Casimicrobium huifangae: one gene and its partner. The protein of the gene in region 1 binds, or shares a complex with, the protein of each later gene. Links are inferred from orthologs where the notes say so. Each region holds a gene or a part of one and is shown in the gene's direction. Other genes may lie near its edges.

The links.
Region 2: the proteins of hslU (region 1) and hslV are in contact, whole or in part, in a solved structure (PDB 1G4A), measured with the Escherichia coli proteins. The link is inferred for Casimicrobium huifangae from one-to-one orthologs.

Annotation. Positions count from the first base shown.
Region 1 is NZ_CP041352.1:453,159-469,309, reverse strand. The notes cover bases 4,954-7,946. They hold hslU (ATP-dependent protease ATPase subunit HslU), read left to right. Parts: upstream 4,954-5,780; coding sequence 5,781-7,112; downstream 7,113-7,946. Other genes in these bases: FKL89_RS02095 (MFS transporter), read left to right, coding at 7,109-7,946; FKL89_RS02105 (enoyl-ACP reductase FabI), read right to left, coding at 4,954-5,632. Outside these bases: FKL89_RS02130 (site-specific recombinase), read left to right, coding at 1-568; bifunctional methylenetetrahydrofolate dehydrogenase/methenyltetrahydrofolate cyclohydrolase FolD, read right to left, coding at 572-1,429; FKL89_RS02120 (5-formyltetrahydrofolate cyclo-ligase), read right to left, coding at 1,426-2,301; pepP (Xaa-Pro aminopeptidase), read left to right, coding at 2,323-3,633; FKL89_RS02110 (FAD-dependent oxidoreductase), read left to right, coding at 3,660-4,805; more of FKL89_RS02105, read right to left, coding at 4,826-4,953; more of FKL89_RS02095, read left to right, coding at 7,947-8,413; FKL89_RS02090 (AEC family transporter), read left to right, coding at 8,416-9,294; FKL89_RS02085 (NAD(P)H-dependent oxidoreductase), read left to right, coding at 9,305-10,687; FKL89_RS02080 (TonB-dependent receptor plug domain-containing protein), read left to right, coding at 10,969-13,380; FKL89_RS02075 (S9 family peptidase), read left to right, coding at 13,574-15,562; FKL89_RS20295 (hypothetical protein), read right to left, coding at 15,665-16,151. UniProt on the Escherichia coli protein: ATPase subunit of a proteasome-like degradation complex; this subunit has chaperone activity. The binding of ATP and its subsequent hydrolysis by HslU are essential for unfolding of protein substrates subsequently hydrolyzed by HslV.
Region 2 is NZ_CP041352.1:858,793-869,217, forward strand. Bases 3,210-6,156 are described here. They hold hslV (ATP-dependent protease subunit HslV), read left to right. Parts: upstream 3,210-4,382; coding sequence 4,383-4,931; downstream 4,932-6,156. Other genes in these bases: FKL89_RS03890 (hypothetical protein), read left to right, coding at 3,210-4,327; FKL89_RS03900 (FAD-dependent monooxygenase), read left to right, coding at 4,949-6,156. In the rest of the region: FKL89_RS03870 (superoxide dismutase), read left to right, coding at 1-583; FKL89_RS03875 (ATP-binding cassette domain-containing protein), read left to right, coding at 688-1,392; FKL89_RS03880 (ABC transporter permease), read left to right, coding at 1,389-2,567; FKL89_RS03885 (DUF3299 domain-containing protein), read left to right, coding at 2,574-3,071; more of FKL89_RS03890, read left to right, coding at 3,101-3,209; more of FKL89_RS03900, read left to right, coding at 6,157-6,163; FKL89_RS03905 (DsbC family protein), read left to right, coding at 6,199-7,011; FKL89_RS03910 (SPFH and helix-turn-helix domain-containing protein), read left to right, coding at 7,092-8,207; FKL89_RS03915 (hypothetical protein), read left to right, coding at 8,364-8,585; FKL89_RS03920 (zinc ribbon domain-containing protein), read left to right, coding at 8,601-9,773; FKL89_RS03925 (DUF3025 domain-containing protein), read left to right, coding at 9,757-10,425. UniProt on the Escherichia coli protein: Protease subunit of a proteasome-like degradation complex believed to be a general protein degrading machinery. The complex has been shown to be involved in the specific degradation of heat shock induced transcription factors such as RpoH and SulA.

The DNA of each region.
Region 1 (16,151 bases):
GACCATTGCTTCGTTTTCGTTGCTCGGGCCGACCCCCATTTATGCGGCGTTCACCGGCGTGTTGCTGTGGCTATCGAGCCTCACTGCAGGTTGGGCCGACAACTGGTTTGCACTGCATCGGCTGCATGATGCCCTGGCCTATCAGCGTCGCCTGAAGTGGGTGTTTGGTGCAGTCCGGGCACAGGCGATTGCCGATTTCGCGAAGAAGCATGTCGCCGGTGTTGCCGCCAACGTGTCGCTCGGCTTGATGCTGGGGCTGGTCCCCACGGTGCTGGCTTTCATTGGCATTCCGCTCGATGTCCGTCACGTCACGCTGAGTACGGGCTCAGTGGCTGCGTCGGTCGGTGTACTGGGCTTCGATACGATGCTGACCGCGCCATTTTGGTGGGCTGTCGGTGGCATCGCCTCGATGGGTGTACTCAATCTGGCAGTGAGCTTTGCACTGGCGTTCTCGATGGCCTTGCGCTCGCACGGCCTGAAGCCTGGCATGCGTCGGCTGCTGCAAGGGTTGGTGCTACGTCGTCTGCTGCAACACCCGCTGCAGGCGATCCTGCCGCCGAAAGCGTAGTGGCTACGCGCGGTTCGCCGCGACCAGCGTGTTCTGCAGCAGCATGGTGATGGTCATCGGACCAACACCGCCTGGCACTGGCGTCAGATAGCCCGCCACTTCGTTGACCGCATCGAAATCGACGTCGCCGACCAGCTTGCCACCCTCGCTTTCAGGCAAGCGGTTGATGCCGACGTCGATCACCACTGCCCCCGGCTTCACCATGTCGGCCTTGATGAAACGTGGTCTGCCGACGGCGGCGACCAGGATGTCGGCCTGCCGGCATTGCGCGGCGAGGTCTTTGGTGCCGCTGTGGCAAATGGTGACGGTGGCGTTGGCGTGCAGCAGCAGCATGGCCATCGGCTTGCCGACGATGTTGCTGCGACCGACCACTACGGCGTGCTTGCCGCGCAGATCGGTCATGCCGATGTCGCGCAGCATCTCCATGCAACCGGCCGGGGTACAACTGACAAAGCGCGGTTCACCAATCATCAGTGCGCCGACGTTTTCGGCATGGAAGCCGTCAACATCCTTGTGCGCGGCGACCGCTTCGAGCACCTTCTTTTCGGCGATGTGCTTGGGCAGCGGCAGTTGCACGAGGATGCCGTGGATCGTGGCGTCGCGGTTGAGCGAATCAATCAGCGCCAGCAGTTCTGCCTCGGTGGTCGCCGCTGGCAGCTTGTGCATCACGCTGTGCATGCCGACCTTGGCGCAGGCCGCCACCTTGTTGCGCACATAAACCTGCGAGGCCGCGTCTTCGCCCACCAGCACTACGGCCAGACCGGGCGTTACCCCACGCGCCTTGAGCGCTGAGACTTCGGCCGCGATGCGGTCACGAACTTTGGCGGCGAGTACGTTGCCGTCGATGCGGATGGCGGTCATGGCGATTGGGCTGGATCAGGAGGTGAATCGGAATTTACCGTCGGCACGGTGGACTGTTCGTCCGATGGTGCAACAGCGACGATGGCAGATGGGTCGAACGGCGGTGAATCAGCAGCGCCCGCGTTGGGCGAGGCCGGTACCGCAACCGGGGCAATCACCGGCGGATCGGGAACATACGGATACACCGTCGCCTCGGTGACAACCCAGTGCACGCTGGCATCATGGTCGTGCTGCGGCAGCGAATCGACAAGCTGCGATTCGAAGCAGATGCCGATGCGGGCGCAGTTGTCGGCGAGTTTTGCTGACAGCCGGTCGTAGTAGCCGCCACCCTGTCCAAGACGCAACAGTCCGCGGGTGAATGCGATGCCGGGATAGATCACGCAATCCAGTGCCAGCGGCTCAATCGGTGCCGAGCGTGTCACGTCCGGGGCGCGAATGCCATGTTTGTGTGGAATCAGGGCGTCGAGGTTTTTCACCCGCCACAGCGTCATCAGGCCGACCACTGTCGTCATCTTCGGGTAGGCCACCGCCTTGCCGCGCTTGATCAGCTCCTTGGCCAGATCGTCGGTGGCAACCTCGGAGCCGTGGTGGGCGTACAGCAGTACCGTCTTGGCGCGATGCACGTCGGGGTGGTGCAGCAGGCGCTCGACGATGCGACGCGCCCCGGCATTGCGTTCGCGGTCGCTCATCGCGTCGCGTTTTGCCCGCACCTCGGCGCGCAACTGCGGCTTGATGCTGGTTTCAGTTTCGGCAGCGACGACGATGTCTTCCTGCACCGGCAACTCGGCTACGGCAATTTCGCCGGCAGGCTCCTGCTCGCCTGGCTCCGGCTCCAGCACCGGGCCAAACCTATAATCGTGGGCTTCATCCATGACGCTATTTTGTCATTTGCCATGAACGCGCTCGTTGACACATCCCCGTACGTCGCGCGTCGCGACCGCGTATTCGCCGCTATCGGCGACGATATCGCGATCATTCCGACAGCACCAGAAGTGCTGCGCAACCGCGACACCGGCTTTCTCTACCGCCACGACAGCTACTTCTACTACCTGACCGGTTTTGCCGAGCCCGAGGCCGTGCTCGTTCTGGTCGGTGGCAACGAGCGCAAGGCGATCCTGTTCTGCCGCGAGAAAAATCTGGAACGCGAGATCTGGGACGGCTATCGCTACGGCCCCGATGCAGCACGAGAGATCTTCCGTTTCGATGAGGCGTTGCCGATCGAAAAGCTGAAAGAAGAACTGCCGAAGCTGATGAGCGACCGCGCGGCCGTGCATACGCCCGTCGGCATGACCGCTACCTGGGACGCCGAAATCGCTGCCGCCATCAACGCCGTGCGTGGGATGGCTCGTACCGGCGTGTCTTCACCGAACACAGTCGTTGACATCCGCGCGGTGCTCGATGACATGCGCCTGATCAAGGACAGCCACGAGATCACGCTGATGCGTCGCGCCGCCGAAATCGCATCGCAGGCGCACGCTCGTGCGATGCGCTTTGCGCGGCCGGGGCAGTTCGAGTACGAAGTGGAAGCGGAGATCGCGCATGAGTTCATCCGCTTCGGTGCGCGTACCCCCGCGTACAACCACATCGTGGCGAGTGGCCCGAACGCCTGTGTGCTGCACTACAACGACAGCAACCGCAAGATGCAGGACGGCGATATGTTGTTGATCGACGCCGGCTGCGAATATGCCGGCTACGCCAGCGACATCACGCGCACCTTCCCGGTCAACGGCAAATTCACCGGGCCGCAGCGGGACGTGTATCAGGCAGTGCTCGACGCCGAGCTGGCCTGCATGGAGGCGTTAAAGCCGGGAAATCCGTTCAACGAATATCACGAAGTGGCCATCCGCGTGCTCTCGCAGCGCATGCTGGACCTAGGCTTGCTCAAGGGCACGCTCGATCAGGTCATTGAGGAAAAGACCTACACCAAGTTTTATATGCACCGCGCGGGCCACTGGATCGGCATGGACGTGCACGATGCCGGTGACTATCGCAAAAAGGGCATCTGGCAGACCCTCAAGCCAGGCATGGTGCTGACCAACGAGCCGGGCCTGTACATCCGCCCCGATGCCGACGTGCCGGAACACTTCTGGAACATTGGGGTGCGCATTGAAGACGACGTGCTGATCACGGCGGACGGCAACGAGAATCTCACGATCAAGACGCCGAAGACGGTGGCCGAGGTCGAGGCAGCCTGCGCACGCTAGCGGCGTAGTCGAGCTGGCGCATTGCCGTGAAAGTGCTGATCATCGGTGGCGGTCCGGTCGGGCTGGCTGCGGCGCTCGCGTTGCGCGAGCGCGGCGTCACCAGCGACATCACCGTGCTCGAAGCGGCGCCGCGTGGTCAGCAGACCTTTGGCGATCGCAACATCGCGCTGTCCGCGGCATCGTGGCGCTTCCTGAAGCGGATCGGCGTGACGGTGCCGGACGGCCAGCGGGCGCCGATTCACGAGGTTGAAGTCAGTCAGCGGGGCGCTTTTGGCCTGCTGCGGCTCGACGCTCGCGAGGTTGGCGCACCTATGCTCGGTGCCGCCAGCCCGTATCCGGCTCTGAAGACCGCTTTCGACGACGCGGCCAACGCAGCCGCGATCAACATCCTCTACAGCGCGAAAGCAGTTGCGGTTCGTCATGAAGGCACGCATGCCGTTGCACGCCTCGAAACTGGCGAATCGCTGCGCGCGGACTGTGTGGTGCTGGCCGATGGCGCGGGCTCTGATCTGTTGCCCGAGTTCCGGCGTATCGAGCGCAACTCCGGGCAGCTCGCCGTGATCACCCGCGTCAGTGCCGCACGCCCGCGGCCCGGCGTGGCGATTGAGCGCTTTACGGCAGGCGGTGCGCTGGCCCTGGTGCCACGGGCTGACCAGCAGTGGACAATGATCTCGGCTCGACCGCAGGTCGAGGGTGAACGGCTGCTGCAGCTTGACGCCAAATCGCTGCAAGCCGAAATCAACGTGGCCGCCGGCGGCTGCCTGGGCGAGCTTGCCGTGCAGGCGAAGGCCAGCAGCTACCCGTTACTGTGGCGGGTGGTAGAGCCGCGCGCCAGCGGCTGCGTGGTGGCGATTGGCAACGCCGCCCAGGGCCTGCATCCGGTCGCAGCCCAGGGGCTCAACCTTGGTCTGCGCGATGCGATGGAGTTAGCTGATTGCCTGCAAACGGTCAGCGGCACGAGTGGTGCGCCCGCGATTGCTGCGGCGCTCAGCCGCTACGCCCGTGCCCGAGGTATCGATCGTGTGCTGCGCATTGGGTTCTCCGGTGCGCTGGCCTATGGTTTTGATCGCGGTGGCTGGCTGGCCGATGTGCCGCGCGGCCTGGGCCTGACGGCCCTGCAACTGGTGCCGCCATTGAAACGCGAGTTGATCCGGAAACTGGCGCTCATCTGAGCGCGCAGAACGCGGTAGCCCTATTCCTTGGGCTTTTCGCCGCCGTCGTCTAGGCCGGTTGCCATGTGCGAGAAACCGTTGTCGACGTAGAGGATTTCGCCGGTCATCGCGCTCGCCCAGTCTGATAGCAGGAACGCGGCCACGTTGCCCACCTCGTCGGCCGTGATGCCGCGCTTCATCGGTGTGGCGTCAGCGAACTTCTTGAGCATGGTGGAGAAGCCGGCGATGCCCGATGCCGCCAGTGTCTTGATCGGACCGGCGCTGATGCCGTTGACGCGGGTGCCCTCCGGCCCGAGCGATGCCGCCATGTAGCGCACGTTGGCCTCCAGCGCCGCCTTCGCCACGCCCATCGTGTTGTAGTTGGGCAGGGCGCGCACTGCGCCAAGGTAAGTCAGCGTCAGCATCGAGGCATTGCGCCCCTTCATCAGCGGCCGCGCGGCCTTGCCCAGCGCTGCAAAGCTGTAGGCGGAAATGTCCATCGCGGTCATGAACGAGCTGCGCGACAGGCCATCGAGAAAGTCACCGGCAATGGCATCGCGCGGCGCGTAGCCGATCGAGTGCACGACGCCGTCGAGCCCCCCCCATTCGGTGCCGAGCTTGGCGAAAACGCCGTCGATCTCGTCCTGCTTCGTCACGTCCATGCTCATGATGAGGCCGCCGCCCAGCTCCGGCGCCAGCTTCTCCACGCGCTCCTTCATTGCTTCACCGGCGTACGTGAAGGCCAGCGTCGCGCCTTCGCGCTTCAGCGCCTTGCCAATGCCGTACGCAATGGAGCGGTTGGACAGCAGTCCGGTCAACAGGATTTTCTTGTCTTGCAGGATGGGCATGGCGCTCCTCTTTCTCGTTCGCCGCTGGCCGCGGCCACCCGAATAGTTTCGTTTTGACTGACAACGATTGTAGGCGGATGACCTGTGGTCGGCCGGCGCGGCTGCCCGCCCCATAAAATCGCTCTATTGCCGTCTTCTCCGCCGTTCCATGTCGCTCCCCATGACCCCGAAAGAAATCGTCCACGAGCTGGACCGGCATATCGTCGGGCAGGCGGCGGCGAAGAAGGCGGTTGCCATCGCGCTGCGCAACCGCTGGCGGCGGCAGCAGGTGCCGGAGCCACTGCGGCACGAGATCACGCCGAAGAACATCCTGATGATCGGGCCGACTGGCGTTGGCAAGACCGAGATTGCACGACGGCTGGCGCGGCTGGCCAATGCGCCCTTCGTAAAAGTTGAGGCCACCAAGTTCACCGAGGTCGGCTACGTGGGTCGCGACGTCGACACCATCATCCGCGATCTCGCCGAGGTCGCGATCAAACAGACCCGTGAACAGGCGATGAAAGCGGTGCGTGACCGCGCGCTCGACGCCGCCGAGGAGCGGGTGCTTGATGCGCTGCTGCCGCCGCCGAGTGCGGTCAACTTCGACGACCTGAAGCCGACCGATAACGCAACGCGGCAGAAATTCCGCAAGATGCTGCGCGAGGGACAGTTCGACGACAAGGAAATCGAGATCGAAGTCGCCGTGGCCGCGCCGCAGATGGAAGTGATGGCGCCACCGGGCATGGAGGAAATCACGCAGCAGATCCAGGGCATGTTCTCCAACATGCAGCAGGGCCGACGCAAGATGCGCAAGATGCGTGTCGATGAGGCGATGAAGCTGCTTCAGGACGAAGAAGCGGCGAAGCTCGTCAACGAGGAAGAGCTCAAGCAGACCGCACTGGATAACGCCGAGCAGAACGGCATCGTCTTCCTCGACGAGATCGACAAGATCGCCGCCCGCCAGGACACACATGGTGCCGACGTGTCGCGCCAGGGTGTACAGCGCGACCTGTTGCCGCTGGTCGAGGGCACCACGGTCAACACCAAGTACGGTGCAATCAAGACTGATCACATCCTGTTCATCGCCAGCGGTGCCTTTCACCTGAGCAAGCCGAGCGATCTGATCCCCGAGCTGCAGGGCCGCTTTCCTATCCGCGTCGAGCTCAGCGCCCTGACCGTGCAGGATTTCGAGCGCATCCTGACCAGTACCGATGCCAGTCTGACGCAACAGTACGCCGGCCTGCTGTCCACCGAGCAGGTGACGCTGGACTTCCAGCCGGATGCCATCCGCCGCCTCGCCGAGATCGCCTGCACCGTCAACGAGCGGCAGGAGAACATCGGTGCCCGCCGCCTGCATACGGTCATGGAGCGGCTGCTGGAGGATGTGAGCTACACCGCCGATTCACTCACCGGTGAAACGGTGCACATCGATGCCGCGTTCGTCGATGACAAACTTGCGGGCATCGTCCGCGACGAAAACCTTTCGCAGTTCATCCTTTGACCAACTCAGCCCCCACCCACACCGCCACCCCCGGGGCGGTGCCTTCGCTCGCCACCGGCCCCTTCCTGCTGCGCGTCAGCCTGCCGCTGGCGATCGCCTATCTGATCAGCTACGGGTTGCGCACGGTTAACGCGGCCATCGCGCCCACGCTCACGCGCGAGTTTGGCCTCGACGCTGCCGATCTCGGCCTGCTGACGGCTGCCTACTTTTTGTCATTCGCGCTGACTCAGTTGCCGCTGGGGGGCATGCTTGACCGCTTCCGTCCGCGCCGCGTCGAAGCTGCGCTGCTGATCTCTTGCGCCACCGGTTGTGTGGTGTTCGCGACCGCAGAAGCGACGTGGGGACTGATTCTCGGGCGCGCGCTGATTGGCATTGGTGTCGCGGCCTGCCTGATGGCGGCGCTGCGAACCTTCGGCCTGTGGCTTGATGCCAGCAAGTTGCCGACAACCAACGGTCTGATGCTGGCCGTAGGCAATGCGGGGGCCATCCTGTCTACCGCGCCAGTGCTCTGGCTGTTGGGCATGATCACCTGGCGCCAACTGTTCCTCTCGGTGGCAGTGCTGACGGTAGTCGTCGCGCTCTGGCTCGCGTTTGCAGTGCCCGATCCACCGGCGGCGCCAAAGACCGCCACCAGCGGCAACCCTTCAGCGCAACCGGCCGGATGGTCTGCTGTGCTGCGCTCACCGCTGTTCTGGGCCATTGTGCCGTTGCCCTGCCTGACCAATGCCATTGGCCTTGCCGTGCAGGGCCTGTGGGCCGGGCCGTGGCTGGTCGATGTGGCGAAACTGCCAGCCAATGCCATCGGTGGCGATCTGCTGCTGATCTCGGCCGGCATGCTGGTGGCCAATATCGCGCTCGGCAACGTGATGGGGCGACTGATGCAGCGCGGTATCTCGCCGGTCATCTTCTGCTTCGTCGCCTGCTTGTTTGCCGGCATCGGTCAATGGGCCTTTCTGCACTCGTGGGGTGGTTCACCGGCGCTGGTGATGACGATCTTCGGACTAACCCATGTATCGGGGAACCTGCTGTTCGCCGCATTGTTTACGCGCTTCGGCAAATCGGTTCACGGACGCGTCTCGACGTTGATCAACTTCCTCATGTTCGGTCTTGGTTTCGCGCTGCAGTGGGGCATCGGGCTGATCGTGAACCGCTATCCCACCGGCACGCCGGGCCGCTATGAGGCGGCTGGTTACGAACAGGCCTTCCTGTGGCTGTGGGGGCTGCAGGCGCTTTGTGTGGTGTGGACACTGCTGCGTCTGCGCAACCCTGCGGTGCGCAACGAAGGGGTGGTGCAGCCGTGAACATCGCGCTCCGGATCGTTGAAATCGTCCTGCCGGTGCTGGTGATCATCGTCATGGGCTATGCCATCGGGCGGCTCTGGAACAAGCCCGACATGCGGGTGGTGAATCGCCTCAACCTCGATGTCTTTGGGCCATTTCTGGTGCTCGCAAACCTTTCCGACAAGAGCGTGGATCTGGTGTCGCTGTGGCCGCTGGTGGTGGCATCGATCGTGATCGTGATCGGCTCCGGGCTGATCGCCTGGCCGTTTGCCAAAGTCTCGCGGCAAGACCCGCGCACCTTTGTGCCGCCGATGATGTTCAACAACTGCGGCAACATGGGGTTGCCATTGGCGCTGTTCGCCTTCGGGCCGATTGGCGTCGCCGGCATGGTGGCGCTGTTCACCACATCCAACCTGCTGCATTTCACGCTCGGGGCCTTCATCGTGCATAAACACGCCGAACTGAAGCTGCTGGCAAAAAGCCCGATGGTGTGGGCCACCGTGATCGGCGCTGCGCTGGGCCTTACCGGCACGCATTTGCCCGACAGCGTGCATGCGCCGATGAAGATGATCGGCGACTGCACCATCCCGGTGATGCTGCTCTCGCTGGGCGTACGCATGCTGGACGTCAAGCGCGAGGACTTTTCCAATTCGCTGCTCGGCGCCGCCGTGTGCCCGCTCACCGGCCTGTTGATGGCAGGCATCATCGTGCAGTATCTGCCGATGAGCAAGGAGCAGATCGGGCTCGTCTATCTTTTCGGCGCGCTGCCGCCCGCCGTGCTCAACTTTCTGGTGGCCGACTACTACAAGCAGGAACCGGAGAAGGTGGCCTCAATCGTGCTCGTGGGCAATATTGCGAGCATAGTGTTCATTCCGCTAGGTTTGTTGTTTGCTTTGAAATAGAAAGACTGCGATGAACCTGCACGCTCTGCTCAACCAGCGTCAAACCGCTGGCAAGCCCATCCGCGTCGGCCTGATCGGCGCTGGCAAGTTTGGTTCGATGTATCTGTCGCAGGTGAAGCACACGCCGGGCATTCATCTGCTGGCGGTGGCCGATCTCGACCCTGCGCGTGCGAAGGCGGCGCTCCTGAATGTCGGTTGGGACGCAGCCAGGCTCGGAGCGACATCATTCCGTGACGCCCAGGCCACTGGCAACACCTTCGTCGGCAACGATGCCTTTGCAATGATCACCGCGCCAGAGCTGGATGTCATCATCGACGCCACCGGTTCACCCGCACACGGCATCGCGCATGTGCTGGCCTGCTGTGACGCGAAGAAGCACATCGTGATGGTCAACGTCGAGGCCGATGCCCTGGCCGGGCCACTGCTGGCACGCAAGGCGCGCGAGGCTGGCATCGTGTACTCGCTGGCCTACGGCGACCAGCCGGCGCTGGTGTGCGAGATGGTGGACTGGTGCCGCGCAGCGGGTTTCGAGGTGGTGGCTGCGGGCAAGGGCACCAAGTATCTGCCGCAGTATCACGAGAGCACGCCGGCGACCGTGTGGCCGCATTACGGCATCGCGCCCGAGGACGCTGCAAAAGGCGGCATGAACCCGCAGATGTTCAACAGTTTTCTCGACGGCACCAAGAGCGCCATCGAGATGACCGCGATCGCCAATGCCTGTGACCTGACGCCGCCGCGTGGCCTGCTGTTCCCTCCCTGTGGCGTCGACGACCTCGCGCATGTGATGCGGCCACGCGGCGTCGGCGGCCTGCTCGACGGTCATGGCATGGTGGAGGTGGTTTCGAGCGTGGAGCGCGACGGTCGCCCGGTGTTTCGCGATTTGCGCTGGGGCGTATATGTGGTGTTCCGCGCCGGCAGCGACGCCGGGCGCGAGTATGTGCGCCGCTGCTTCAAGGAATACGGTCTGGTGACCGACAAGACTGGCGAGTACACGGCGATGTACAAGCCCTATCACCTGATCGGGCTGGAGCTTGGCATCAGTGTGGCGAGCGCTGGTCTGCGTGGCGAACCAACGGGCGCGCCGCTGGCCTGGTGGCACGATGGCGACTTGCGTTGGCGTGCCGACGTGGTGGCCACCGCCAAGCGCGATCTGAAGCACGGCGAGGCGCTCGATGGCGAAGGCGGCTTCACGGTGTACGGCAAGATCCTGCCGGCGCGGGAATCAGTCGATACCGGTGCGCTGCCGTTGGGCCTCGCGCATGGCTGTCGGCTCAAGCGCAACGTCGGTGCGCACGAAACCGTACGCTGGGACGACATCGAATTCGACAGCGCCCATGCGCTGCAGCAGCGCGCTATCGAATTCCGGCGAGCGATGGAAACTCATCTGGCCTGACCGCAGTTTGTCCCGCCAGCATTTGGCGGATTCGTGTATTCATCTTTTTGATGAAACCCGCATCCGATTGCGGCCTTTTTTCTCATTAACTGAAAAGTCGACTTTCTGCCATTTGGAGACGATGCCCTTATGCGACGGGCTTTGACGGCAAAGGCTGTTGCCGTTGCAAATCGTTGACCGCAGCCACTTGCGCCCCGTACACTGAATTTTCCGAGCGTCGGCCCCGATGTGTGCAGTTGGCCGCCGCGACCTCACTCACATCCTGCACGGGGTACCCTGAAATGACAACAACGACAACACTGCGGCGGGCTATCCTGCTCAGCCTCTACGGCGCCGCCAGCGCCACTGGTCTCTCCTCCACCATCGCCACGGCACAAACGGCGCCCGCTGCCGAGAAAAAGGACACCACCGTCGTCGAAACGGTCACCATCGTCGGCACCCGCCGCGTCAACGCTTCGGCCACCGACACCGTGGTGCCGGTGGATTTCATTCCGATGTCGAAATCGGCCGAACAGGGCGGGCAGTTCGACCTCGCGCAGTCGCTGCAGTACATCTCGCCGTCGTTCAACTCGACGCGCCAGACCGGCGCCGATGGCGCTGACCTGGTGGACTCCGCCGCGCTGCGCGGACTCGGCTCCGACCAGACGCTGGTGCTGGTCAACGGCAAGCGCAAGCACACCACGGCGCTGGTCAACCTGTTCGGCGCCCGCAACCGCGGCAATACCGGCACCGACCTCAATACCATCCCGATGCTGGCCATCGACAGCGTGCAGGTGCTGCGCGACGGCGCGGCGGCGCAATATGGCTCCGACGCCATCGCCGGCGTGATCGACATCACGCTCAAGAAGCGCGCCGGCTGTGAGGCCGTACTCGGTTACGGCCAATATTCGGCGGGTGACGGCAAGAACTATCTCGCCTCCGCCTACTGCGGCTTCGCTACCGGCAACGGCGGCACCACCGGCATCACCGCTGAATTCCTTGACCGCGGCCGCAGCAACCGCGCCGAGCCGGGCAACCCGCGCATCATCGGCGACACCAAAACGCAAAACGCCACGCTGTACGTCAACGGCGAAGTGCCGGTCAGCGGCGCCGCCAAGCTCTACTACACCTTCGGCTACCAAACCCGCGACGCCTCCTCGGCGGCGTTCGCCCGCGGCGGTATCGGCAGTGATGACATCCCCTCGCGCAACTCGGCGGCCATGTACCCGGACGGCTTCGTGCCGTTCATCAACGGCGACATCGAAGACCGCTACATGACTGTCGGCTACAAGCGGCAGATCGGCGAGTGGAATGCCGATTTCTCGCAGACCTATGGCTACAACAAACTCAAGTACAACATCAGCAACACGCTGAACGCCTCCATCGCCAACTACGACCTGCTGCACGGCGGCGCGGGGCGCAGCCCAACCGCATTCAACGCCGGTGGTTTCTCGTTCTCGCAGCTCACCACCAACGCCGACTTCAGCCGCTTCTTCCCGGGCGTGGCCAACGGCATGAACGTCGCCTTCGGTGCCGAGTACCGGCGCGAGAATTACCAGATCTTCGCTGGCGAACTGGGCTCCTACAACGACGCCGACGGCGTCGGCTTCGGCGGCAACGCCGGCAGCCAGGGCTTCCCGGGCTTCCAGCCGGGCGACGCCACCAGCAAGAGTCGCAACAGCGTTGCCGGCTATGTGGACGTTGAAACCGATCTCACCACGCGCCTCAAACTCGCGACCGCGTTGCGCGGCGAGCGCTACAGCGACTTCGGTTCCACGCTCACCGGCAAGGTGGCAGCAAGCTTCAAGGCCAGCGATCAGGTGCTGCTGCGCGGCTCGGCGAGCACGGGCTTCCGCGCGCCTTCGTTGCAGCAGGTTTACTTCTCGTCGACATTTACCGACTTCATCAGCGGCCAGCCACTCGATGTGGTGCTGGCACCCAACGGCAGCGCAATCGCCAATGCCGCCGGCATCCCGAAATTGAAGGAAGAGAAGTCGAACAATTTCACGCTGGGCATGACCTGGAATCCGTCGCGCGCGCTGGCGGTGACCGCCGATCTCTACCAGATCGACATCAAGGATCGCATCGTGCTCTCCGGCCGCTTTGACGCCGACAACTACCCATCACTCGGCGCCACGCTCGCCGCGCTTGGTGTTGGTCAGGCACAGTTCTTCGTCAACTCGGTCAACACCCGCACACAGGGGCTCGATCTCACCGTCGCGCACAAGGGCGAGCTGGGTCGCGGCAAGCTGAATACCTTCCTGGCGTTCAACTACAGCAAGACCCGCGTCACCGGCGTCAAGACGCCAGCGTCACTGGCCGGCTTTGAAGATGTGCTGCTGTCTGAGCGCGAGCGCCTGTTCATTGAGCAGGGCGGCCCGCGCATGAAGGCTACGCTTGGCTTCGATCATGCACTCGGCCCGTGGGAGACCAGTCTCAAGGTCATTCACTTCGGCTCACAGACGCTCGGCACCTTCTCGGGCACTGCCGCAGGCGTACCGAATGCGCGCTACGCGCCGAAGACCTCGGCCGATCTGGCGCTGACCTACGCGTTCGACAAGAACACCAAGGTCACCATTGGCGGCAACAACATCTTCAACGTGAAGCCGAGCAAACAGGACCCGAACGAAACCGACAACGGCTTCATCTACGACAGCGTGCAGTTCGGCCTCAACGGTGCCAGCTACTTCATCCGCTTCTGGAAGAAGTTCTAGCCATCCAAGGCAACTGGCGGTTAACGGCTTTTCGCCGAGACCGCCAGTTCAATGGGCGTGGCGCCCGATTTGACGTTGTGTCGACTTTAGCGCCTTTCCGCGCTGAGCCCCATTAAAACAAGGATTCCAGCGTAGAGCTGATAACGGTAGCTTCGCGTGGTTCGCGCGCCGTTCAGGTTACGCCCATGACCCGATGAAAATCCTCTCCCGTTTGCCCCGCCTCGCGCTCACCTGGCTTGTCATTTGCGTGCCTCTGGCGGTTCAAGGGCAAGCTACGACAGCCGGCAGCGGCTACAAGACCGCCGCCGATATCCCGGTCGGTGAATTCTTCCGGCTGCCACGCTATTCGCAAATGGCGATGTCGCCGAACGGCCGCAAGCTGGCAGCAGTCGCGCCGGTCAACGGTCGCGAAAACCTCGTCGTCATCGATCTCGACAGCAAACAGTCGACCGCAGTCACTGACTTCAAGACGGTGGACGTCAACTGGTTCACCTGGGTGGACGATGGCAGGCTGATTTTCCGCGCGTCAAACCGTGAACTGGAAACCGGCGTCTGGCGACGCGGGGCGATGATCGCCATCGACACTGATGGAAAGAATTCGCGCAACCTCGCGCAGGACGTACGCGGCAGCTTCGACATCCTCGCCCGCACCCGCGACGGCAGCGGCGAGTTGATCATCAGCACGCACCTGCGCGACATCCAGTCGGAGGACGTCTATCGCTACGACACCCGAACCGGCCGCACCAAACTGCTCACGTTTGATTCACCCGGCCGCGTGGCCGACTGGGTACTTGATCACCGCCTTGAGCCCCGCATCGCGATGCGAGTGGAGCCACGTGAGTCCGCCGACAAGGCCCGCAAGCGCACGCTCTGGCACCGCCAATCCGCCGCCGATAGCTGGCTGCAAATCGGTGAACTAAGTGGCGATCTCGACCGACTGCGGCCGCTTGCCTTCGACGACGACCAGACACTGTTCGTTGCCAGCCGTCACGGCGGCGACCGCAGCGCCATCTACCGCTATGACATCGCGAAGAAGCAACTGGGAGAGGTGGTTGCACAGCATCCCTGGCTCGATCTCGATGATGGTCTGGTAATTCACCCTGCGAGCGGCAAAGTACTTGGTATCCGCCACAGCGCCGAGATGCCAGGTACCAGCTGGTTCGACGAGCGCTATGCCGCCGTTCAGGCCGGCATTGACAAGGCACTGCCCGATACCGTCAACCACATTACGCCGGGCGACGATGCTGCACGTTATGCGCTCGTCTTCGCGCGCTCGGCAACGGACGCAGGCAGCTACTACATCTTCGACACGCAGCAGCGTTCGCTGGGCAAGATCGCTGCGACCCGCGAGTGGCTGCCATCGGCACTGATGCCGGAACGCCGCTTCGTGATGTACAAGGCGCGTGACGGCCTCAATATCCCGGCATGGCTGACGGTGCCGCGCGGCAGCGAAGCGAAGAACCTGCCGCTGGTGGTGCACATTCATGGCGGTCCCTGGGTGCGCAGCTATCACGGCATCCAGTGGGGGCGCTGGCCAACTGCACAGTTCTTCGCGTCACGCGGCTACGCGGTGCTGGAGCCGGAACCGCGCGGGTCCACCGGCTTCGGTTCGAAGCACTATCAGTCGAGCTTCAAGCAGTGGGGCCTGACGATGCAGGACGACATCACCGACGGCGCGCTGCATCTGGTGGCGCAGGGCATTGTCGACAAAAGCCGCATGTGCCTATTCGGCGGCAGCTATGGCGGCTACGCCGCGCTGCAGGGGCTGGTGCGCGACCCCGATCTCTGGAAGTGCAGCCATGCCTACGTGGCAGTGACCGACATCGAGCTCAAACAGAACGTGACGTGGTCTGACACCGCACGCTACAGCGACTACTACCAGACCGACTTCAAGCGCTGGATCGGCGATATCAGCGCCGATCGCGCCCGCTTCGACGCCACCTCACCGGCCAAGAATGCCGACAAGATCAAGGCCGCCGTGATGCTGACGATGGGCGGTCAGGACATCCGCGTTCCGCTGATCCACGGCACCACCTTCCGCGACGCGATGGAGAAAGCCGGCAAGCCACTCGATTACAAGGTCTACCTCGACGAGGCACATGGCTTCAATGCGCCCGGGAACGTGATTGACTTCTACACGCGCACTGAGCAGTTCTTCGCCAGGCACCTCGGCAAGCCGTAACGTTCCGACACCCGAAAAGACAAAGGGCCGCAGAAGCGGCCCTTTTCATTGCGGTCGATCAGCTGTCTGATCCACCAGCGTGGCGTATCAGGATTGCATCGCTTACGGCGCCGTTGTGTCGCTGCAGAACACCGCGCCCTCCGCAACCCAGCCCAATGCAGTCATGCTGTTGTAGTTGCCCACCGTCGTGGTGTATCGGTGGTTGCCGTCGTTCTGCGCGACACGGTTGTTGAACGACCGATAAATTTTGTTTGGGGCATAGCCAGGGCAATTACCTGAGATGGGCGTGTAGAGCGCAAAGTCATAGCCCTCAAACTGGAATGTGGGATTACCTGTGGCGATCACCGCATTGCAATCTGCCGGCTGGCCATAGAAGTGCGAGTTCGATCCACCTCGCGCTGGCGGAAGGTAGAAACGGCAGATCGGCACGCTCCCCAAGGGAGCCCCCTGCGATGGGAAGGCCAGGAAAGTTGCACCAGTGCGCTGAAACAGCTCGGGGTACTGATCAAGCAGCGCCTGTTCGCTGGGGCGGCCGGTTACAAAGTAGTGCCTCAAGCCGGGTTGATAATATTCGACCACTTTGCGGTAG
Region 2 (10,425 bases), 400 kb from region 1 along the record:
GCCGCCGCTTCCGTACGCCGACAACGCGCTGGAGCCGCTGATCTCGGCCAACACGCTGTCGTTTCACTACGGCAAGCACCACAAGGCCTACGTCGACAATCTGAACAAGCTGGTTGAAGGCAAGGATCTGGCGCAGCTGTCGCTTGAGGACATCATCAAGAAGTCGGCAGGTGACGCGGCGCTGGTCGGCGTATTCAACAACGCTGCCCAAATCTGGAATCACACGTTCTACTGGAACAGCCTCAAGCCCAATGGCGGCGGCAAGCCGACCGGCGCGATTGCTGCAGCGATCGACAAGGACCTCGGCGGCTACGACAAGTTCAAGGCTGACTTCGCCAACGCTGCAGTCACGCAGTTCGGCTCCGGCTGGGCGTGGCTGGTGTCGGACGCGGGCGTGCTCAAGATCGTCAAGACCGGCAACGCCGAAGTGCCGTTCACCAAGGGGCAGAAGCCGCTGCTGACGATCGACGTCTGGGAACATGCTTACTACCTCGACTACCAGAACCTGCGCGCCAAATATGTCGAGACACTGATCGACAAGCTGCTCAACTGGGATTTCGCCAACGCGAACTTCGCCGGCTGATCGTAGTCGTAGCAAAAACGCTGTCACAAGGGCCGGGTTTCCGGCCTTTTTGATTTTTGCTGTCGGGGATTCAGTTGCCACAACCTGCTTCGCAGACGACCTTGTTGAGTGTTCGCAACTTGCGTCATCACTATTCGCCGCGAGGCGCCGCAGCGCGTGCCGGGCAACAACCGGAGCGCGCTGAAGCGGTGCTGGAATTCGGCAGTTTTGATGTCGGCGCTGGCACGGTGCTGTTGGTGCGCGGGGCTTCCGGGGCAGGCAAATCGACATTGCTGCACTTGCTCGCCGGTGTGTTGCCGTTGGCGAGGGAGGCCGGCACGGTATCGATTGCGGCGACAGAAATTGCCGGGCTATCCGTTGCCAGACGTGATCAACTGCGGCCCTTCGTGGTTGGCTGGATGCCGCAGCGGCTGTGCCTGATCGAGACCCTCACGGTGCGCGAAAACGTGTTGCTGCCGCTGGCGCTGGCTGGCAAATCCGATGCCGAGGGCCGGCGGCGAGCAGATGAGCTGTTGAGGACACTGGACATCGAGATGCTGGCTGCGCGCCGCCAGGTGGCCATCTCGGTGGGCCAGGCCGCGCGCGCCAGCCTTGCCCGCGCACTGGTGGCGCGGCCAAAACTTCTGCTGGCGGACGAGCCCACCGCCGCACTCGATGCAACCAGTGCGAATCTGGTTGCCCACGCAATTGCCACGTATGCCGAATCGGGTGGCGCCGCTGTGGTCGCAAGCCACGACCCGCAATTGCGGGAAATGCTGGGTCAGTGTCTGCCGCAAGGCTCGGTCCATACGCTGGAGTTGCCGCGATGAGCATCATCGTGCGCCTGGTGAGCCGTTTTCTTGCCACGCGCCCCTGGCAGTTCGCCTTGACTGTCTCGCTTTGCGCGTTGGGGATGGCCAGTGCGGTCGGCATTGTCTGGCTGCAGGCAACGCTCGAATCGCATGCCCGGCGACAGGCCGAAGGCATTGACATCGTGGTCGGCGCCAAGGGCTCGGCGCTGCAGAACGTGTTGGCCGCTGTTTACTATCTGGATGTACCGAACGGCAATATTCGCCTGGATGAAGTGGCTGCACTGCGGGCCAATCCGATGGTGGCGCAGGCCATTGCCGTGGCAATGGGAGACTCGGTTGCGGGTGCTCGCATAGTTGGCGCAGGCAACGACTTTCTCGAGTTCTACGGCGCCCAGCTGACGGAAGGGGCTCTACCCGCTGCGCCGATGGAGGCAGTGGTCGGATCAGCGCTGGCCGCCCGTGCCAGGCTGCGCGTCGGCGACAGCTTCATTGGTGCCCACGGCATGAGCAGTGGCGACGCGGCGGCCGAGCATGATGGCAATCCTTATCGTGTCGTCGGCATTCTCAAGGCAAGTGGGCGGGTGATCGACCAAGTTGCAGTCACGCCCATAGAGAGTGTGTGGCTGGTACACGAGGGCCATGCGGCGAGCAGTGAACGTGAGGCTACGTTTGCCTTGGTCCAGACCAGGGGGCCACTAGGTGTGGCGACGCTTCCGCGCATGATCAACAGTACCACCCGACTGCAGGCCGCCGTGCCGGCGCTGGAGTCGGCTCGTCTCTTGACCAGTTTTGACTGGGTGGCAATCATTATCAAAGCGTTCGCCGTTGTCCTGATTGCGGCCGCAATGGCGTCTTTACTGGGAGCGCTGATGCAGGCGCTGGCGCGGCGGGAACCGGAAATGGCGGTGCTGCGGGCGATGGGGGCGAGCCGGTGGCAATTGGCATTGCTGGTGCTTGCCGAGGCAGTGGCATTGGTGTTGCTCGCGTCATTGGTGGCGGCTGTGCTGCTGGCGGTGGGCGCGTGGCTGCTGTCGCATGGCGTGCTTCCTGGCCTGGCGGTAGATCCAATGGTTGGCAGCGGGTACTGGGGAATTGCCTTGATTGCTGCGCTTTGCCTCGCAGTTATTGCTACTATCCCAGTTCTCTGGCGCAGTGTTTCCATTGACGTTGCCGCGCAACTTTCGTCGAGGTAATTGAAAATGAAAATTCGCTCACTTCTTTCAGGCTGCCTCGCGTCGCTGTCGGCCGTCACACTGTTCGCTTGGTTGCCTGCGGTCGCGGTAACCCCCGTACCAGCGAATGGGGCGCTGATGCCACCGTCGCAATTCCTGCCCGAAAAGCCGGGTTTCACCTCCTGGCGTACGCTCGGGCAAGTGGAGCTGGTGAAAAAGGATCGCAAGATGGTGCCTGCCTTCGCCCAGGTGGTGACGGCGCTTGATGGCAAGGCGATCAAGGTGCAAGGCTTCATGATGCCGCTTGACATCGGTGACAAGCAGCGTCGCTTCCTTCTGGTCGCGGCGCCGCCGCACTGTTCGTTTTGCCTGCCCGCCGGGCCGGACGCGATGATTGAGGTGCGGGCGAAGTCCGATGTGCGTTACGGCTTCGACGCTGTTGCGTTGTCCGGAACATTGCAGGTGCTCAAGGATGATCCGGCAGGGCTCTATTACCGGCTGGTGGACGCGGTACCGGTTCCTTGAACGGTCGCTGAAGAAAACGAACATTCGAGATGGCATTCAAGATCTTTCCGAAGTCGCCGAAGGTAGGCAGCCCAAAACTGGAGCTGGCCCCAATCGATGCGGCGGGCAAGCCAGGCAAGGATGGCAGGAATCTCGCTGATCCTGCCACCACAATCTCGCGCCATCATGGTGACACCGAGCTTGGCGGCTGGGCACCGCAGGCGGCCCGTATCGAGGTCGAAGAGGAAGGCGCGCTCGGCCCGTCGCTCGAAAATGCGGCGCTGATGTTTGCGCATGGCAATGCAACAGCCGCGACCGCCGCGCTGGTCCACGCGCTCGATACTGCCGAGCGCTCACAGCCGATGGTGTGGATGTGCCTGTTTGACCTTTACGCGAGGGCGGACGACCGGGCGTCTTTTGAAGAGCTTGCGCTGCGTTTTGTGGTGCAGTTTGAACGTTCGGCACCGGCGTGGGATGAGATGGCGGTGGGCAGCAACGCCGCCAGCAAACCCACCGCAACGGCAGCGGTGCGCGCCAAGCCCAAGTCATTGCTACGCGGCGACCTGACCGATCCGCACGCACCGGTGATCGTGGCGCTAAGTGAGGCGGCCAAGCGGAAAGAAACCTCGCCGGCGCCGCAACGGTTCGACCTCGACATCGCCGAGCTGAATGGTGTTAACGATGTTTGCGGCACGCTGCTCGCCGGTGCGCTGGCGGCGCTTCGACGCAAAGGCGCGGTGATCTCGTTCCGGGCGCTGGACGCCACGATCCGCCGCCTGTCTGCACCACTCAAAGCCGGTGAACGTACGCGCAAAGGCCAGTGGTATCTCGTGCTTGAACTGCTGCAATGGTCGGCGCAAACGGCAACATTCGATGATCGCGCGGTGGACTTCGCAGTCACCTTCGAGATCTCACCGCCGTCGCTGGAAGCGTTGACGCCGTTGCAGCGCAGCGTGTTGACCACCCAAAGTGCCGAGGCCGATGAGCCCGACGAAGCGCTGGTTGATGATCGTGTGATCTGGGTGGGTGAGCTCAAGGGCGCCGCCGATCCGTCGTTGAAGACTGTGGCCGTGGACAAGGTGACCACCAACCCGGTTGTTGTCGACATGCGGCAGGTGTTGCGCGTTGATTTTGTCTGTGGCGGCGCCATTGCCAATGCGTTTACCCGGCTCATGGCGCAGGCCATCGACGTTCGCGTGCTCGGCGCAACCCCCATCATTCAGGTGCTGCTGCAGCTCACTGGTGCGCCGGCCAGCCTGTTTGTGAAGACGGCCTGAGCCAATTGGCCAGGTAGCGCCAACTTTTCCTATCGCCGCCTGGCGGCCAGTTTTCATGGATTCCAGACTCGATTTTCACGGCACCACCATTGTCTCGGTGCGCCGCGGCAATACCGTCGCCATTGGCGGCGATGGCCAGGTAACCCTGGGCAACATGGTGATCAAGGCGACGGCCCGCAAGGTGCGTCGGCTATATCACGATCGCATCCTGGCGGGTTTCGCTGGCGCGACGGCTGACGCTTTCACGCTGTTCGAGCGTTTCGAGGGCAAGCTGGAAAAGCATCAGGGGCACCTCACGCGTGCCGCTGTGGAGCTGGCCAAGGATTGGCGGCAGGACCGCATCCTGCGCCGCCTGGAGGCGATGCTTGCGGTGGCCGATCAAAGCGCGTCGCTGATTATCACTGGCAACGGCGATGTGCTTGAGCCGGAGCACGGCATCGTGGCGATCGGCTCCGGTGGCGGCTTCGCCCAGGCGGCAGCCCGGGCGCTGACACAGCATAGCGAGCTCACGGCGCGCGAGATCGTTGCTGAATCGCTCAAGGTCGCCGGCGAGATCTGCATCTATACCAACCAGAACCACGTCATTGAAGAGTTGACGTGGTAGTCGCGTAGCCCGGCGCTTTGAACACTACCTCGTTCGATGTATTGGTGGCCGGCGGCGGCCCGGTCGGTTGGGCTTGCGCGCTGGCCGCCCGATGCGCGCTGGGTAACGCCTCGCGTGTCGCTGTGGTTGAGCGCGATGCCTTGCCCGATGCGAAGTCATGGACGGCAGACAAGCCGCTGTCGGCGCGCGTTTACACCGTCGCCGCAGGCAACCTGAGTTGGCTGGCCGGACAGGAAGTTGCGTTCGACCCGGCCCGTTGTGCGGCGGTGTCCGAGATGCGTGTGCACGGCCGCAACGGCGCAGAGTCGCTGCATATCCGGGCGGCAGACACCGGTGAAGACGAGCTCGCACACGTCATCGAGCATGAGGCGCTGACCCTCGCCATCGCACGGGCGGCGGTGCAGGCCGGCGTGCTGCTGGTGCGCGGTGAGGGCGTGGACTTGTACGACGGCGGCGACATCGGCGTCGAAGCGAAACTGCTCGAACTGGCAGACCGCAACCTGCTGCAGGCTCGCGTGGTTGTTGTTGCGGACGGCGTGCAGTCGCGCCTGCGCGACGCGGCCGGCCTGATGACCTCGCATCATGCCTATCCGCAGCACGGCGTGGTCGCCAACCTGATCGCTGGATCCGCGCATCGCGGTACCGCGGCCCAATGGTTCGTGCCGGACGGCTCGATTCTCGCGCTGTTGCCGCTGCCGGACATTGCCGGCGCGCCGGCTGTGTCGATGGTGTGGTCAACCGATCCCCGACGCGCTGCTGCGCTCTGTGCGATGGCCGACGACGAACTGCTGCGGGCGATCAACGCGGCTTGCGGAGGAACCGTCCGCCTGCGTGCGGTGGCTGGCAAGCCGCGCAGTTTCCCGCTCAATTTGTTGCGAGTGGGCAATCCCGCTGGCAAGCGCGTCCTGGTGGTAGGCGACGCTGCGCATGCCATGCATCCGCTGGCGGGGCAGGGCGTCAACGTCGGGCTTGCCGACGCCCGTTGCCTGTTTGACCTCTGGCGTGGTGTCGCGATGGCGGCGGACGATCCCGGCCATCCCCTGCTGTTGGGCCGCTATCGACGGCATCGGTACGGCCCGACGCTCGCGATGCAGATGACGACCGACGGTCTTTTCCGCCTCTACAATCAACCCGAACATCCATGGCTGATGGCGGCTGGCGACGCTGGAATGCGTCTTTTTGGCCGCGTACCCGCGTTTCGTCGCACGCTGTCTACCGCAGCGATGCAATGAACGCTTAAATCCGCGCACTCGAAGGAAAGTCCCACATGAAACGCATCATTGTCGCCTTGCTCGCTTCCGGCGTCCTGCTCGGTGCCTGCAACGCGCAACAGCCGCCAGCTGGCAAAACCGACAAGGCCGCCAAGGCGTCACCAGTCGCTGCCGCACGTGGCAATGAAGGAGACAGCGCAAAGCTGAACGCGGTCAAAACCGTGCTCGAAGAGCGCTTCAAAGGGGCGCCGATCAAGGGCCTGCGCGCGTCCGTGTTTCCTGGCACCTTTGAGGCGATGGTTGGGGACGACCTCATCTACTTCGATGAAAAACTGACGCACTTCATCGTCGGCAATCTGATTGAAACCGCGACGATGACCAACAAGACCGAGGAACGCACGTCCGAGCTCAGCGCTATCGACATCAAAGCCTTGCCACTGGCCGACTCGATTAAATTTGTGCGCGGCAAGGGTGAGCGTGTGATGTATGTGTTCACTGACGTTGATTGCCCGTTCTGCACGCGCCTCGAACAAACTTTGCAGGACGTGGACAACGTCACCGTCTACAACTTCATGTACCCGATTGATTCGCTGCATCCGGCTGCCCGCAACAAACAGAAGGCGATCTGGTGCGCCAAGGATCGCCTTGCGGCATGGCAGGACGCAGTGCTACGCAAGAAATTTGATGCAACCGCAAAGAGTGACTGCAGCAATCCGGTCGACGCAACGGTTGAGCTGGGCCAGAAGCTCGGCGTGCGAGCCACGCCTTCGTTCTTCCTGGCAGATGGTCGCATGATCGCGGGTGCGATTCCGCGCGAACAGCTGGAAGCACGTCTGAAGGCGGCGCAGACCAAGGTCGCCGCGAAGTAAATAATCTGATTGCGGCTGTAGCGCCGCAGTCCGTCATCCGTCACTCGTCTTTCGTCATTTGACCGCAGGGAGAAATCACAATGGGCCTCATGGACTTCATCAAGAAAGAGCTGATCGAGATCATCGAGTGGCAGGATGATTCGCGCGATACGCTCTCGTATCGCTGGCCGGACGACGACAAGCAGATCAAGAACAACGCGCAACTGATCGTTCGCGAAAGCCAGGTCGCGCAGTTTGTCTACCTTGGCCAATACGCCGACACGATGGGCCCCGGCAAGCACACGCTGTCAACGCAGAATATTCCGGTACTGTCGACGATCCTCGGCTGGAAATACGGCTTCGAGACACCGTTCAAGGCCGACGTCTACTACGTCACCACCCGTACCTTTGCTGGCAACAAGTGGGGCACGGCAAACCCGATCATGATGCGCGACGCGGACTTTGGCGTGGTACGCATGCGCGCGTTCGGTCAGTACGATTTCAAGATCGTCAATCCGCCGCTGTTCCTGAAGGAAGTGGCGGGCACCGACAATCACTTCCGTCTCGACGAGTTTGCGGACGTGATGCGCTCCAAGATCGTGACGGTGTTCACCGAGGCGATCGCCAATGCCAAGGTGCCAGCGCTTGACGTTGCTGCCCGCTACAGCGAGATCGGTAGCGCGTTGTTGCCCGCCATCAATCCGATCACGACGGCGAAATATGGCATTGAGGTCACCTCGTTCAATATCGAGAACGTCTCGCTGCCACCGGAAGTGGAGCAGGCGATCGACAAGCGCGGCGCCATGACCACGATTGGCGACATGGGGGAATACATCCGCTACAACATGGCCAATGCCGTCGGCGAGGGCAAGGCAGGCACGATGGGCTTTGGTGCCGAATTCGCGGTAGCGATGGGCGTTGGCCAGCAAATGATCAACCAGCCTGGCGGCACGGTGGGCGCCAACCCGAACGCGCCGCGCGGCATGGTGCCGGGCGCGATGGCGGCGCCCGTCGCAGCAGCCGCTGCAGCTGCCGCAGCGGCGCCCGCAGCGGCGCCTGCAATGGAGCTGATGAATCCGGCGCAAGTGGCGCAGGTGCTCGGCGTGGCCGAGAGCGATGTGCTGGCTGAACTGGATGCCGGCAACCTGAAGGGCCGCAAGATCGGCACCCAGTGGCGCATCACGAAGGATGCGGTGGATACCTTCCTGAAGGGCTAAGCACTATTGGCTTTTGGCTGAAAGAACCATTGAACCAGGGCTGAAGGCGGGTTTTTCGACGAAGTCGACTTTTCCTGAAATCGGAATTCAGGCCCCGTGAAATGGTCTTTTTGGTGAAAAGTCGCTGGTCAACGCATCACGCATAACTGGTCCCCTGTGTCCACCATCTTCATTCTGATTGTGTTCGCGTGGTTCGTGATGGTCAGTGACGCTGGCGTGACGGAAAAACTAGTACTCGCAGCGCTCTGCACGGTGGCAGCGTTGCTGCCGCTGGCGGTGCCGGGTTCCGGGCTGCCGGCGGCCATCGGACAAGGTGCGCTCGGTGTGTACGTGTGTCTGCGCATGACCTATCTGCGCGCCAAAACGCGTCTCGACTAATACAGTTTCGCAGCAATGAATCAGGAAACCGCCACTCACACGGCCGCGACGGCCCCTGAAAAGCAGGCCCGCAGCAAATATTCCTGCGTCGCCTGTGGCGGCGAGGCTGTATGGAACCCTGCCAAGCAAAAGCTCATCTGCGCCTTTTGCGGCACCGAAGCGCCGATGCCGAAAGAATCGGAAACGATGCCCGGCATCCAGTCCACCGACATCGTCGAGCACGATCTGGTGGCCGCGCTGCGCGACATTCAGGGCGAATCCCGTGGCTGGGCGCGCGCCACGCGCATGATCAAGTGTCGGCAGTGCCAGGCGATCAGCGTTTTCGACGCGTCAAAACAGGCCAAGTCGTGCGAATTCTGCGGCGCCTCGGCAATAGTTGATTACGACGAGTCCGGCGACGTCATTCGACCCGAGGCGATTCTTCCAATCCGGGTGAGCGAACCGCAGGCCCGCGATCGTATCCGCGGCTGGTACGGCAAGCTCTGGTGGGCGCCTAACGCGCTCAAAAAGAAGGCAATGACCGACACCGTCAAGGGCGTCTACCTGCCGTACTGGACGTTCGATGCGCTGGTCGATGCCCGCTGGCAGGCCGAGGCCGGGTACTACTACTACGTCACCGAGACTTATTACGACAACGGTGAGCAGAAGACACGGCAGGCGCAGCGAGTGCGCTGGGAGTACGCCTCGGGCAGCCTCAACCACTTCTTCGACGACACACTCGTGTGTGGCTCGAAGGGCGTGCATCAGGGGCTGCTGCGCAATATCGAGCCATTCCCGACGACGGAAAAGGGCACCGGTGCGCTCAAGCCGTACGACCCCGCTTACGTCAGCGGCTGGACCGTTGAGCGCTATCAGATTGACCTGATCGCCGCCGCGAAGACCAGCCGGGAGCGCATGATGGATGCAACCCGCACGCTCTGCTCGCAGCAGGTGCCCGGCGACACGCAGCGCAACCTGCAGGTGAACGCCAACTTCTCGCGGCAAACGTTCAAGCACATCCTGGCGCCGGTGTGGCTGATGACCTACGTGTATTCCAGCAAGGACTATCAGGTCATCATCAACGCAGTGACTGGCAAGATCGACGGTGAGTATCCGAAGAGCTGGATCAAGATCGCGCTGGCCGTGATCGCCGTGCTGATCGTGATCTTCGTCGTGCTGGGTGGCATGGGTGGTGGCCGCCATCGCTGATCGAGCCGACAGCGTATCGCTGGCGCCGATTCCTGCGGCGTTGCTTGAGCATCCCGCGTTCGCGCCCTACCGTGAGTACTTGCCAACGCTTGAGGCCTCGTCCGCAGCAGATTGTGCACCCTCGACCGGTGTGATTCCTCGCCTGGTTGCACCACCCGTGCGGGCAGCCGGTGCAATGGAATTCGAGCGCCGCATTGTCGAACAGAACGAGCTGATCGTTCGCCCGAACAATCTGCACGACACCGTCAACGCGCTGGTCTGGCACGCCTTTCCCAAAACCAAACGCGCCATCAGCGAAGCCCATGTGGCGCTCGGCGCAGCGGCCACCGCCAACGGCCGCCCGCGGCGGCGCGACATCCTGACGCTGTTTGACGAGGCCGGCGCGCTGATCATCAGCCAGCGCAGCGATTTGCGGGCGCTGCACGAAGCACACGAATGGAAGCGGCTGTTCGTCGAGCATCGCGCCCACTTCATCCGCGACTGCCGCGTCATCCTGTTTGGCCACGGCACGCTGGAGCAACTTGCCAGCAACCCGCATCGCGGCTTGACGGTGAAGGCGCTGTGGTTGCGGCTGGCGGCGGAGGTATCGCTAGACGAAATCGACGAACTACTTGCCCAGGGCGTCGACAGCGGCACGTCACTTGCCGCCAAC